One region of the Mesorhizobium sp. M0088 genome, then DNA from elsewhere that is predicted to be linked to it. Evidence: riboswitches for the same ligand, from Rfam matches in the RefSeq annotation. Region 1 holds a riboswitch; the other holds the start of a gene.
What was found. A riboswitch is a leader RNA that binds a small molecule or an ion and turns the genes downstream of it on or off. The one in region 1 is predicted to bind glycine.
Positions count from the first base shown of each region.

Region 1 (6,947 bases):
TTCTGGATGTCTTCCAGCGTCCAATTGGGGTGCGGCTCGACAGGGATCGACAATATGTCGTCGAGCTTGGCGCGCTCCCGCGCCTTCAGCTTTTCCTGCACCGCATGCACGTCGACCTTGTGGTAGTGCGTGGCGTGCAGCGTCGCCGCCGTCGGCGACGGCACCCAGGCGGTATTAGCGCCGGCCTTCGGGTGTCCGATCTTCTGCTCCAGCATCGCCGCCATCAGGTCCGGCATCGCCCACATGCCCTTGCCGATCTGCGCCCGGCCTTCCAGCCCGCAGGCCAGACCGATATCGACATTCCAGTTCTCGTATGCGCCGATCCATGCCGACTGCTTCATGTCGGACTTGCGGATCATCGGGCCTGCTTCCATCGAGGTGTGGATCTCGTCGCCAGTCCGGTCGAGGAAACCGGTGTTGATGAACACCACGCGCTCCTTCGCAGCGCGGATGCACTCCTTGAGGTTGACCGTAGTACGGCGCTCCTCGTCCATGATGCCCATCTTCATCGTGTTGGGCATCATGCCGAGCGCCTGCTCGACGCGGCCCAACAGTTCCACCGCGAAGGCGACCTCGACCGGCCCGTGCATCTTCGGCTTCACCACATACATGGAGCCTGCCGGCGAGTTGGCGCGGCGACCCTTGTCGCCGATGTCGTGCAGCGCGATGGCTGCCGTCATCATCGCGTCGATGATGCCTTCCGGCACCTCGTTGCCGTCGCGGTCGAGGATGGCCGGGTTGGTCATCAGGTGGCCTACATTGCGCACCAGCATCAGCGAGCGGGCGCGCAGCGAAAAAGGCTTTCCATCCGGGCCGGTGTACTCGATATCCGGCTCCAGCTTGCGGGTAAACGTCGTGCCGCCCTTGGTGACCTGCTCCTCCAGGTTGCCCTTCATCAGGCCGAGCCAGTTGCGGTAGACGGTGACTTTGTCCTCGGCGTCGACCGCCGCGACCGAATCCTCACAATCCATGATAGCAGTGATGGCGGACTCCAGACGCACGTCGGAGATGTCGGCGACATCGGCCTTACCGATCGGCGAGTTCGGATCGATGACAATCTCGATATGGATGCCATTGTTCCTCAGGAGAAAATGCGTCGGCTTCCCCGCTTCGCCCTTGTAGCCGGCGAACTGTTCCGGCGTCTTCAGCTTCACCGCCTTGCCGTCGGCCTTGGCGAGCGCCAACGCGCCGTCGGCGACGCTGATAACCTTGACTTTGCTCCAGCTGGCGCGAACGAGCGGAACGCTCTCATCGAGGAACTTCCGCGCCCAGGCGATCACCTTGTCGCCGCGCACGGGATTGTAGCTCTTGCCCTTCTCCGCGCCGTCATCCTCGGAGATCGCATCCGTGCCGTAGAGCGCTTCATAGAGCGAGCCCCAGCGCGCATTTGCGGCGTTCAGCGCATAGCGCGCGTTCATCACCGGCACGACGAGCTGCGGGCCGGCGATCGAAGCTATCTCGGGATCGACGTTCCTCGTCGAGATGCTGAAATTCGGCCCTTCCGGAACGATGTAGCCGATCTCGGTCAGAAGGGCTTTGTAGGCATCGAGATCATCGGGCGCCCCGTTCTGTCGATGCCAATTGTCGATCTTACTTTGAATGTCGTCCCGCAGCTTCAGCAGCTCGCGATTCCTCGGTGCAAGGTCGTGAATAATCGAAGAGAAGGCTGACCAGAATTCGGAGGCATCTATCCCGGTGCCGGGCAGTGCCTCGTTTGCCACGAAAGCGTGGAGCTCCTTCACAATTTTCAGATCACCTATTTCGACTCGGTTCTGCTTTGAATCGTCTCCATTCGAAATCTTCATGCGGCCAATCTCGCTTCGGCTGGGATCTCCTTGCCGATCACTTCAGCGAGTGCCGCTGAGGTTGCCGCTGACAAGGTCCAGCCCAAATGACCGTGCCCAGTGTTATAGAAGACACCTGGCGTTTTGCCTTTCCCGACCCTGGGCATCATGTTCGGCATCATTGGCCGGAGGCCCGCCCAAGGAATGACCCTATTGGTGGTGATCCCTGGGAAAAGGGTGCGGGTCCACTCGACGAGGGGCCTTACACGGTCATCTCTGATGTCGCGGTTGGCCCCATTGAATTCCGCAGTGCCAGCAACTCGAAAACGTGATTGTCCCAACCTGCTGGTGACGATTTTTGCTCGATCATCCAGAATGCTCACCCAAGGGGCTGACGCCTGAGAGCGTTCGTCGCTGAGGTCGACAGTGATCGAGTACCCTTTGACCGGATAGATGTTCAGGCGGTCCCCGAGCATTGCACCGATACCGCGACTATGGACGCCTGCGCACACCACAACCGCATCCCCGTCGAGATTTTCTGTCGCAGCACCGCTAGCCGAAGCATTTCGCGTGTAGCTGACGGTGAAGCGATTCCGCTTCGTTATGCGCACAACGTCGGCATCGTAAACAAAACTCGCACCTCGCCCCTCACAGACCCGAGCAAGCCCGCTCGTGTATTTGTGGATATCACCTGTGGAGTCGGAGGGTGTGTAGAACCCACCGTGGAAGGAACCGGTGAGTGCTGGTTCAATCGACGAGATTTCAGCAGGTCCTACCGCGTACCTGTCCAGGCCGCCCTCGACCAGCATCTCGTTGACTTTGGCGGCATGATCGAAGCCCGCCTTGTCATAATAGACGTGGAGGATACCCTTCCGAACGTGGTCGAAGTCGATCTTTTCGCGCTCGGCAATATCAAACATATGCTGCCGCGCCAATATCGCCAGCCGTGCAGTGGCGATGGTGTTCTCGCGATACCGCGATATGTTCGCCATAAACTCTGCGAGCCAGCTGTACTTGTGCCACGAGGGGGAGGGATTCATCAGATGGGGGGCATCGCGGCGCGCCATCCATTTGATACCCTTGATGATCGTAGACCAGTGGTTCCACACTTCTGCGTTGCAGGCCGACAGTTGCCCTCCATTTGCAAACGATGTTTCCATCGCTGCATACCGTTGCTTTTCCAACACGACCACTTCGTAGCCGCTTTGAATGAGCGCGTAGGCGGTCGACACGCCGGTAATTCCGGCGCCGATAACAAGAATCTTCGGCATCTTCTGTCTCCAACAGATGAACGGTGGGGTGTAAGCCCCGGGCCAGTCCCCAAATCTGTCTTGATACCTGAGAGCTTATCCGGATTGACCGGCTTTCCCCTTCGGTGGACGCGTGCGCGTCTCTCTCCAGATCGTTCGGCGAGGCGTCACTTATGCCTGAGAGTTTCCTTGGGGGGTTGCTCCGTCGGCGCTGGCGATGCCAGTCTCTCCCGCGTTACCTATGAACTTTCACATCATGCATCTGAAAGCTGTTAGATTTAAATCAATCTCTGTGCGCTCATGCAGATAAAACACCATCTTCCGCCCAGTTTCTGACCGGTTGAACCAGCTAGGCTCTGTGAAGCGGAAAATTCGGTCTATCAACCATCAGCGCGGTGGCATTTGATGAGAAATACGCGCAAGATAGTTTAGGGCGTCATCCCTAGCTCGGCTGCCACGTCGGCGAAAGCCTCGACGCACCGGTCGATGTCAGCGGTGGAATGGGCAGCCGACATCTGCGTTCTGATACGCGCTTGGGCTTTCGGAACGACCGGAAACGAGAAGCCTATCACGTAGATGCCACGTGCCAGCATCTTCTCCGCCATCGCCTGAGCAAGCGACGCGTCGCCCAACATAACCGGGATGATCGGATGATCGGCGCCGGCTAGGGTGAAGCCAGCCTTGGTCATCTTCGAACGGAAGCGATCGGCGTTGGCGTAGAGCTTTTCGCGCAAAGCGTCGCCTTGGTCGATCAGCTCGAACACCTTCAGCGACGCGCCTGCGATCGCCGGCATTAGCGTGTTTGAGAACAAGTAGGGCCGCGACCGCTGGCGCAACCAGTCGACCACCTCGCGCTTCGCCGACGTATAACCACCGGATGCGCCGCCCAGCGCCTTGCCAAGCGTGCCGGTAATGATGTCAACCCTTCCCTCGACCCCGCAATGGTCGGCCGAGCCGCGTCCGTGCCTGCCGACAAACCCGACTGCGTGGCTGTCGTCGACCATGACCATAGCCCCGTACTTCTCGGCGAGATCGCAGATACCGCCCAGGTTGGCGATGATGCCGTCCATGGAGAACACCCCGTCGGTCGCAATCAGTTTGAAGCGACTACCCTCCGCCTTCCTTAGTTCCTCCTCAAGGGCTGCCATGTCGTTGTTGGCGTAGCGGAAGCGCTTGGCCTTGGAGAGTCGCACGCCGTCAATGATCGAGGCGTGATTCAGCGCATCCGAGATGATCGCGTCCTCTTCGCCGAGCAGCGTTTCGAACAGACCGCCATTGGCATCGAAGCAGGAGGAATACAGGATCGTGTCCTCCAGTCCCAGAAACGAGGAGATGCGCGCCTCAAGCTGCTTGTGCTCCTCCTGCGTTCCACAGATGAAGCGTACCGAGGCCATTCCGTATCCGTAGCGGTCGAGGGCCACCTTCGCGGAGGCCCTCAGTTCCTCGTTGTCCGCCAAACCAAGATAATTGTTAGCGCAGAAATTCAAAACCTTTGCGCCGCTCGCCACCTCGATCTCTGCCGACTGCATCGAGGTAATCACCCTTTCGGGCTTGTAAAGCCCAGCCGACTTCAGACCGCGGATTTCTTTTTCGAGATGAGATATGAAAGTCGGGTTCAAGTTTATCCTATTTGTAACAGAGGGGAGTGGCGTCGGTCCTATTTGTATTGAATTGGTGTAGACCACATAGGGTCGCTGTGCTTTTTCCAGTACAGATCGGTAATTCGCTTGGTTATCGGTCCGACACTACCGTCTCCAACCAAACGGTCGTCAATCTTCGTCACCGGCATTATACCGCCAGCCGTCGAGGTGATGAAAACCTCGTCAGAACCCTTGAGTTCTTCCCGATCGATGTCGCCGGCGATAACATCGATACCCAACTCACCACAAAGATCGAACACGCTTTGTCGTGTGATACCCGCGAGAACTCCATGAGCAGGCGTCTTCAATTTCTGGCCTTTGACCGCGAAAACGTTGAAGCCTGGCCCTTCTGCGATGTTGCCGTTAGTATCAACGATAAGTGCAGTTTCTGCGCCGGAATCGTACGCATCAAACAGTCCTTTGACCAAATCCAGCCAATGATAATTCTTTATGCCCGGATCAACCGACGCTGGGGGAATACGAACAGTATCGCTGATCGCGACGTGAAGCCCGCGCTGCATCTGCGCCTTATTGGCGACCGAGCCATATGGAACAGCGAATGCAATGAACCTATTTTCCGCCTGACGCGGGTCTCGGCTGAACGTTGGCGAGCCCCCTCGTGTACAAATCATCTCGACATAAGCAGACTGATGTCCGGACAGCGCCACGCATGTAGAAAGGATGCTCTCGATCTCAGCATGAGTATAGGGAATCTTCATTCGAAGTTTCGCCATTCCGCGATGGAATCGTTCCAAATGCTTATCGAGCCTGAAGAAGCGTCCATCCCACACGTGCACGGTATCGTAGGTCGCGTCGGAATGAAGGAACCCCCAATCCAGTACGGAGATTTTTGCTTCTGACATCGGAAGGTATTGGCCGTCCATGAAAGCGACGCCATGCGGATAGCGCCTTGTATCCTGATGGCGCTCGTCGATGGATGGAAACATCGTGACAGGTTGAGCTTCGGCAGATGTCATTTCCTGAGATCCTCAAATGGCCGCAGTATGGGCGCTCTGCTTTTGAGACCGCCGGGTACGGAGTCGAGACAGAACGCGATGGAAGTCGCTGACGTGGGCTGTTGGCCTGCCGACAGATGGCGGTGGTTCGCACAGCCGTGAAGCTATTTTGCAGATCCCAACGCGAGAATTTCGATCAAACCGGTCGGCTGATCGCAATGAACGCTTCAAAAAGGTTCGGATTTTGATCGGATAGCCTTTTGCATACGGCGGCTAAGTCAAGACGCGTGGCTCAAATTTGACCCGATCTAGTGCGATCATACTTTTGAACTTCCGCACGTTGGGATTGGTATAGAGTTTGGTTTTAACAAAGACATCGAAAGCCTCGACATCCTCGACGGCGACAATCAGAACAAAATCAGCATCACCGGTTACCATGTAGCACTGGGTTACTTCCTTCGCAGCGCGCATTGCCCGTTTGAAATCATCAACCAGGTCGAGTCGCTCTCGATCGAGCTCAACGTTGACAACAACCGTCAACGTCTTTCCCAGCGCTTTGGGGTCGACCAATGAGATATCCGCGGTGATAACGCCGTCAGCCCGCAGTTTGTTGACGCGGCGCATACACGAGGCTGCCGATGATCCGACTAGATCAGCGAGCTCCGAAAACGACAACCGATTGTTTTTCTGGAGGGTAGCGAGGATGCGCCGATCAAGATCGTCCAGCATATTTGGTGTCCAACGTTAGGCGAAGCACTCGATATCGCTCCCGGAATATGCGCTGCCGGCTCGAACGATGTAAGGGCATATCTCACCCCTCAGTGACGCAAGCATTTCACGTAGGCGATCACTTTGCTCACGAGATTTCGAAACCGTTTCCTTTTTGAAGCGACAAAAGGTGAACGTTGCTGCATGCCTTTCGGTATCGTGGCCTTAGGAGCCGACATGAGAAAAGCGGAAGATTTCTTGCATCTGGAAGCTGAAGTCACGGCTTGGCGTCGGCATATTCACAGCCATCCCGAACTGGATTTCGATGTTCAGGATACTGCTCGGTTCGTATGCGATAAACTGGAGTCGTTTGGCATAGACCACATCGAAACCGGCATTGGCGGAAGCGGCGTGATCGCCCTGATAGAGGGAGGCCTGGGTGAGGGCAGCACAATCGCCCTCCGGGCCGATATGGATGCATTGCCTATTCAGGAAACGACAAAGCTTCCATGGGCGTCACGTGCCGTCGGTAAGATGCATGCCTGCGGCCATGATGGGCATATGGCTATGCTGCTTGGCGCGGCGAAGTACCTTTCAGAGGCGCGAGAC
Region 1 is NZ_JAMYUI010000030.1:90,201-97,147, reverse strand. Features, by position in the region: gene NKJ67_RS29695 (malate synthase G) at 1-1,805, opposite strand, end outside; gene NKJ67_RS29690 (D-amino acid dehydrogenase) at 1,802-3,055, opposite strand; glycine riboswitch at 3,101-3,195, opposite strand; gene NKJ67_RS29685 (glycine C-acetyltransferase) at 3,463-4,653, opposite strand; gene NKJ67_RS29680 (aminotransferase class IV) at 4,692-5,651, opposite strand; gene NKJ67_RS29675 (Lrp/AsnC family transcriptional regulator) at 5,904-6,359, opposite strand; gene NKJ67_RS29670 (amidohydrolase) at 6,576-6,947, shown strand, end outside.

Region 2 (6,947 bases), on a different contig from region 1:
GGCACCTGCGCGATGTCTTTTGCGCTTTGCGGCGTGGTTCTGCTGACCAAGGGGCAATGGACGCTCGGGGTTGCGCCCGACAACTGGGCCGAACGATTGAATTCCGTAGTGGCGGTCGCCTGCATGACCGGCCTCGGAGCGTTGACGCTCTCCCTCCATCATCTGCAGGCGCAGATCGAACTCAAGGCCGAGACCATGACCGATCCGCTGACAGGATTGCTGAACCGCCGGGCATTGACGTCGCTCTACGGCGAACGGAGTTTCGGTCCGTTCATGTCCATCGTCATGTTCGACCTAGACCATTTCAAGCGGACGAACGATGTCTACGGTCACCCGGTAGGGGATCAGGTCTTGTGCCGTTTTGCCGCCGTCATCAAGAAATATGCCCGGCCCGGCGTCGACGCTTTTCGCCTTGGCGGCGAGGAGTTCGCAATCGTCATGTCGCGGATGACGGACGAAAAAGCTTACGATCTCGCCAGCAAGATAGGCGTGGCGTTCGGCACCGAAATCGTCCCCACCCAGCTCGGCAAGTTGCGCAGCACGGTCAGCGGCGGCATCGGCTTTGGCGAGGCAAGCGGCAGCAGGCTGGACAACGTGCTCGCCGAGGCGGACGCGGCGCTCTATGCCGCCAAACGCGCCGGGCGAAATTGCGTCATCAGCCGCAAGAGGATGGGCAAGGCCGAGCTGACCAAGCCGGCCTTGCGCTCAGCGTAATTACTCCGCGGCACCCAGATAATCCGACAGCGGCGGGCACGAGCAGACCAGGTTGCGGTCGCCGGCGACATTGTCGATGCGTGACACCGGGGGCCAGTACTTGGCTGCCGTGTCGGCGTCGCCGGCCGGATAGGCCGCTTCCAGGCGCGAGTAGGGATGGGTCCACTGGCCGGCCAGCGCCTCGGAGGCGGTGTGCGGCGCGTTGACCAGCGGATTGTCGGCCAAAGGCCATTCGCCCCTGGCGACTTTTGCTGCCTCTGCCGATATGGCGATCATCGCCTCGCAGAAGCGGTCGAGTTCCCGCTTGGGCTCGGACTCGGTCGGCTCCACCATCAGCGTGCCGGCAACCGGGAAGGACATGGTCGGCGCGTGAAAACCATAGTCGATCAAGCGCTTGGCGATATCGTCGACGCTGATGCCTGCACTCTCCTTGAGCACACGGGTGTCGAGGATGCATTCATGCGCGACGCGTCCCTGCCTGCCCTTGTAGAGCACCGGGAAATGCGCACCGAGCCGCGTCGCGATGTAGTTGGCGGACAGGATCGCCGTCTCGGTCGCCTGCTTGAGGCCCGAGGCGCCCATCATGCGGATATACATCCAGGTGATCGGCAGGATCGAGGCGCTGCCGAAGGGGGCGGCGGAGACGGCGTGCGCCGAGCCTTCGGTGACATGGCCGGGCAAATACGGCTTCAAATGCGCCTTGACGCCGATCGGCCCGATGCCGGGTCCGCCGCCGCCATGCGGTATGCAGAAGGTCTTGTGCAGGTTCATGTGGCAGACATCGGCGCCAATGTCGCCGGGACGGGCAAGCCCGACCAGCGCGTTGAGGTTGGCACCGTCGAAATAGACCTGGCCGCCATGCTCATGGATCAGTGCGCAGAGATCGCGTGCGCCTTCCTCGAACACGCCATGCGTCGAGGGATAGGTGAACATCAGCGCCGCGAGATTTTGCGCATGCTCAGCCGCCTTGGCCTTCATGTCGTCCATGTCGATGTTGCCGTCTTCGGTGCAGCGCACGACGACGACGTTCATGCCGGCCATCGCCGCGCTCGCGGGATTGGTACCATGCGCCGAGGAGGGGATCAGGCAGACGGTGCGGTGGTTGTCGCCGCGTGAGCGGTGATAGCCGCGGATGGCGAGCAGGCCGGCATATTCGCCCTGGCTCCCGGCATTGGGCTGCAAGGTGACGGCGTCGAAGCCGGTGATCTCCGACAGCCAGCCCTCCAGCTCACCGATCATGGCACGGTAGCCTGTCGAGTGCGCGGCCGGGGCGAAAGGGTGCAGATTGGCAATGCTCGGCCAACTCACCGGCATCATCTCGGCGGCGGCGTTGAGCTTCATGGTGCAGGACCCCAGCGGGATCATGGCGCGGTCGAGCGCCAGGTCCTTGTCGGCCAGCCGGCGCAGGAAGCGCATCATCTCGGTTTCCGACTTGTTTTCGTGGAAAACAGGCTGGGTCAGGAACTCCTTGCCGCGCGGCTTACCGGGCACCGTGCTGTCGGCGGAGACACCAGCCTTGGCGCCGAACAGGGCCGCGATTGCGTCGAGATCGGCCTCGGTCGAAGTTTCGTCGAAGGCAATGCCGATATGATCGGCATCGACGGCACGCAGCAATCTGCCACCCTTTTCAGCCGCAGTGGCGATCGAAGCTGCCTTGCCCTTCACCTCCGCCGTCACCGTGTCGAAGCGGCTTGAACCGAGCACGGAGATACCTGCTGCTTTGAGCCCGGAGGCGAGACGATTGGCCAGCGTGTGGATGCGCCCGGCAATCGCCTGCAGCCCGGCGGGGCCGTGCCAGATGGCATAGGCAGTCGCCATGTTGGCGAGCAACGCCTGCGCGGTGCAGATGTTGGAGGTCGCCTTGTCGCGGCGGATATGCTGTTCGCGTGTCTGCAAGGCAAGCCGGTATCCGGGTCGCCCCTTGCTGTCGGCGGACTGGCCAACCAGGCGGCCGGGCATCAACCGCGTGAGCCTGTCTGAGACGGCGCAATAGGCCGCGTGCGGGCCGCCAAAGCCCATCGGCACGCCAAAGCGCTGCATCGGGCCGACGGCGATGTCGGCGCCAAGCTTGGCCGGCGCGTCGGTCAGCGTCAGGCCGAGCGGGTCGGCGATGAAGACGACGATAGCCCCGGTTGCGCGCGCCTTGTCGATCGCTGCCTTGTGGTCGCCATAGATGCCAAATGTATCCGGCCAGGAGACAAGCAGGGCGGCGGTGTTGTCGTCGATCGTCTCGCCATCAATCTCGATGCCGAGCGGCTCGGCGCGGGTGCGCACCACGTCCAGCGTCTGCGGATGCGGCGTGCCGGCAAGTGCGACCTTGGTTCGCTTGTCACGGTGGTGGCGTAAGGCGATGCCGACGGCTTCGGCCACGGCGGTTGCTTCATCGAGCAGCGAGGCCGAGGCCACCGGCAGGCCGGTCAATTCGGTGACCAGCGTCTGGAAGTTGAACAGCATTTCGAGCCGGCCTTGGCTGATCTCTGCCTGATAGGGCGTGTAGGCCGTGTACCAGGCAGGATTCTCGAACAGATTGCGCTGGATAACCGGCGGGACATGGACGCCGTGATAACCGGCGCCGATGAAGCTTTTCAGCACCGTATTCCCGGACATGACAGCCGAGAGTTCGGCCAGCGCTTCCGCCTCGCTCGCCGGTGCTGGCAGGGCAAGCGGCCGATCGAGCCGGATCGACTTCGGTACGGACTGGCTGATGAGCGTCTCGATCGAGGGCACGCCGATGGCGGCCAGCATCGCTCTGGTGTCGTTGAGGCCGGGACCGATATGGCGGGCCGAGAAGGGGTAGGGTGCTGCGGTCATGTCAATAAGTCCTGATATCAACCGATATGGGCTTTGTAGGCGGCCTCATCCATGAGGCCAGCGAGCTGACTTTCGTCGGCAAGCTTCATCTTCCACAGCCAGCCGGCCCCTGCTGCGGCCGAGTTGACCAGTGACGGATCCGACGACAGCGTGCCGTTGGCCTCTGTGATCTCGCCATCGACCGGTGCATAGACATCGGATGCCGCCTTGACGGATTCGACCACGACGGCGGTGTCGCCCTTGGTCAATTTTTTTCCGGTCTCCGGCAGTTCGACGAAGACGAGGTCGCCGAGCTGCTCCTGCGCGTAATCAGTGATGCCGACCGTGGCGATGCCGCCCTCGACGCGGAGCCACTCGTGATCTGATGTGAAATAGGTCGTTGCCATTGAGATCATCCTTTGCGGTAGCGATGGGGTGTGAAGGGCAGGGAACTGATATCGACTGGGATTTTCGTCCCGCGCACATCGGCGAAGACCCGCGTTCCGGGCTTTGCCAGAGGTGTCGAGACATAGCCCATGGCGACCGGATGGCCGGCCGAGGGGCCGAAGCCGCCCGATGTGACCTGGCCGGCCGGATTGCCGTCGGCGTCAAAAAGCGCGGCACCGCCACGCACCGGCTGGCGACCTTCCGGCTTAAGCCCGACCCGCTTTTGCGCGGGTCCTCGTTCCACGGCGGCGCGGAGCGCATCGGCGCCGATGAAAGCGCCGGAAGCGCGGATGTCCTTTGGAATTGCCCACATCAAGGCGGCGCTGGCCGGATCGGTCTCCGGCGTGATGTCCTGGCCATGCAGGCACAGTCCTGCCTCCAGCCGCAGGCTGTCGCGGGCGGCCAGGCCGATCCACAGCACGCGTTCGTCGCCGAGCAGCTTGGCGACGAGGCCGCGTGCATCGGCTTCCGGCAGGCCGATCTCGAAACCGTCCTCGCCGGTATAGCCCGACCGGCTCATGAACCAGTTTTTGCGCGGTTCGACACCATGCATGAAAAGCAGCGAGCCGGTCTCGATGCCGGCGCGGGAAAGGGCGGCCCAGGCTTCAGGACCCTGGATGGCCAGGAAGACGCGGTCGAGCGGCTCGACCCTGGCGTCGAAATCCGCGGCAAGTGCACGCAAATGCTTTTCATCGGCGACGGCGTTGCCTGCGTTGGCGACTACCATGAACCTGTTATCGCCAAGTCTGGTGACGATGAGGTCGTCCAGGATGCCGCCTGCCTCGTTGAGGAAAAAGGACAGTTTGGACTGTGAGATTTGGAGTGGGCCTGCATCCAAGGGGCAAGCGCGGTTGAGCAGCGCAACCGCCTCCGGCCCGCTGACTTCGAACAGCTTCATATGCGAGATGTCGAACAGGCCGGCCTGTTCGCGGGTGTGAAGATGTTCCTTCATGACGCCCGCCGGATAGGTCAGCGGCATCGACCAGCCGGCAAAAGCGCCGAAGCGCGCACCGGCGGTTACATGGATGTCTTCGAGGGGTAGGTGTCTTGTATCGTCGCCCGTCATGTCGTCTCCAGAGTCGCACGCAATCGGTCGCGAATGGCGACCAGTCCGTGCCCCTCTGTCTGAAGCCTGAGAGACTCGCGCAGCCGGAACTCTGTCAGCGGCGCTTACACCTTCGGCGCGGGGGCAAGCCCCGACTTTCCAGAGTGTCTTTCCCGTCTACGGTTCTTTTGCCTGAGAGATTTCGGGCGATTTCCCCTTCGGCGACAGCTCTCGCTGTTCTCTCCCGCAAACAGGTAGGACTCAGACCCTGAGTCCTCGACGCGCCATCCATAGCTCGCGCGCGACGGCTTGTCACCTGTCAGCGACATCTAAAGCGCGTGCATGCCATTCTTCAAAACCGCGGCACGTTTTGGGCGACATGCGTTGGCCGACAAGTCTTCGCTAACCACGCCGTTTGCCGGTTTTTCAAGACACTGCTGATATGTTGGCTTGTATGACGCTTGGGGCCGGCGCTTGGCGACGGCGGACGGGGACGACAAATGGGCGAATTGATCATGAGCGCGCCGGTGGCCGGGCTGACCTCGAAAAGCCGCATCGCCGCGGAGGACGTGGCGATGTTGCGCCATGAAGTGTTCGGCGATGGCGTCGTGACGCGCGGCGAGGCCGAGGCGCTGTTTGCGCTCGATGCAACGGCGAAGGACAAATGCCAGGAATGGCCGCCCTTCTTCGTCGAGGCGGTCACCGACTATATCGTCCACCAGGAAAAGCCGTCGGGCTATATCTCGCAAGACAATGCCGACTGGCTGATCCGCACGATCTCGCGCGACGGCATGGTCGACAGCCGGACCGAGCTCGAATTGCTGGTGCATGTGCTGGAACAGGCGAAATCGTCGCCGAGCCAGCTTTGCGTCTATGCGCTGGAGCAGGTGGCGCATGCCGTCATTGACGGCAAGGGGCCGCTGATGCTCGGCGGCACGCTGGCTCCCGGCCTCATCGCACAGGCGGAGGTCGAGCTGCTGCGCCGGATCCTCCATGCCCATGGCGGCGACGGCAACATCGCCATCACGCGCGCCGAGGCCGAGGTGCTGTTCAAGATCAACGAGTGCACTGCTCAAGGGCACAATGATCCGTCCTGGAACGAGCTGTTCGTCAAGGCGATCGCCAATTTCGTCATGTGCTCGGCCGGCTACGAAGCACCGACGCGCGATGTGGCGCTGCGCCGTGATGCCTTCCTCGAACATGCGGATCCGGAAATAGGCGGCTTCTTCAGCCGCATGATCTCCGGCGGCCTTGCCGGCATCATGGAAGCCTATCGGTCTCCAGGCGACGTCGAGGCCGAGTGGGAAGCCAAGAACAGGGCGGCCGAGGCTCTGGCCCGCCGCGCCGAGACGATCGATGCCGGCGAAGCCGGCTGGCTGATCGAACATATCGGCGTCGACAGGCCTCTTTACGAGAACGAACGCGCGCTGTTGACCCTGATCAAGCACGCCTCACCGGAAATCCATCCGGCGCTGAGGCCGCTGCTCGACAAGGTTGCCTGATCGATAGGGCTTTTGCCTCGGTCAAAGCTGGGGTTGCCCGATTAGATCTGGTCGACGTCGATGTATATCCTTGCCAAGCCTTCCCTGACGGTCGACATGGCATCGGCGACGCTGATGGCGATGTGGTCGTGCATGAGCCTTGCGGCCCTGTCGGCATCGCGGGCTACCATGGCCCGGGCGATTTCGCTGTGTTCGGTGTAGGTCGTCGACAATCGCCGGTGCTTCTCCACTTCGATCTTGCGAACGAAATGGATGCGCGTGTTGATGCCTTCGAGCATGCGCGCCAGTTCGGGATTGCCTGACAGCCTGGCGATGCGGATGTGAAATTCCTCGTCCCTGGCGGTCAGCTCAGTGCTGGAAAACGAGTCGGCGCGCGCCATGGTGAGCGCCCACCAGTCGACGAGCGCGGCGAGTTCCTCATCAGTCGCGCGCTGGATCGCCAGCCTGAC
Region 2 is NZ_JAMYUI010000007.1:53,398-60,344, forward strand. Features, by position in the region: gene NKJ67_RS10345 (GGDEF domain-containing protein) at 1-714, shown strand, start outside; gene gcvP (aminomethyl-transferring glycine dehydrogenase) at 715-3,525, opposite strand; gene gcvH (glycine cleavage system protein GcvH) at 3,543-3,911, opposite strand; gene gcvT (glycine cleavage system aminomethyltransferase GcvT) at 3,917-5,017, opposite strand; glycine riboswitch at 5,167-5,253, opposite strand; gene NKJ67_RS10365 (hypothetical protein) at 5,497-6,498, shown strand; gene NKJ67_RS10370 (GntR family transcriptional regulator) at 6,540-6,947, opposite strand, start outside.
Region 2: another riboswitch for glycine. It lies ahead of gcvT (glycine cleavage system aminomethyltransferase GcvT); the one in region 1 lies ahead of NKJ67_RS29690 (D-amino acid dehydrogenase).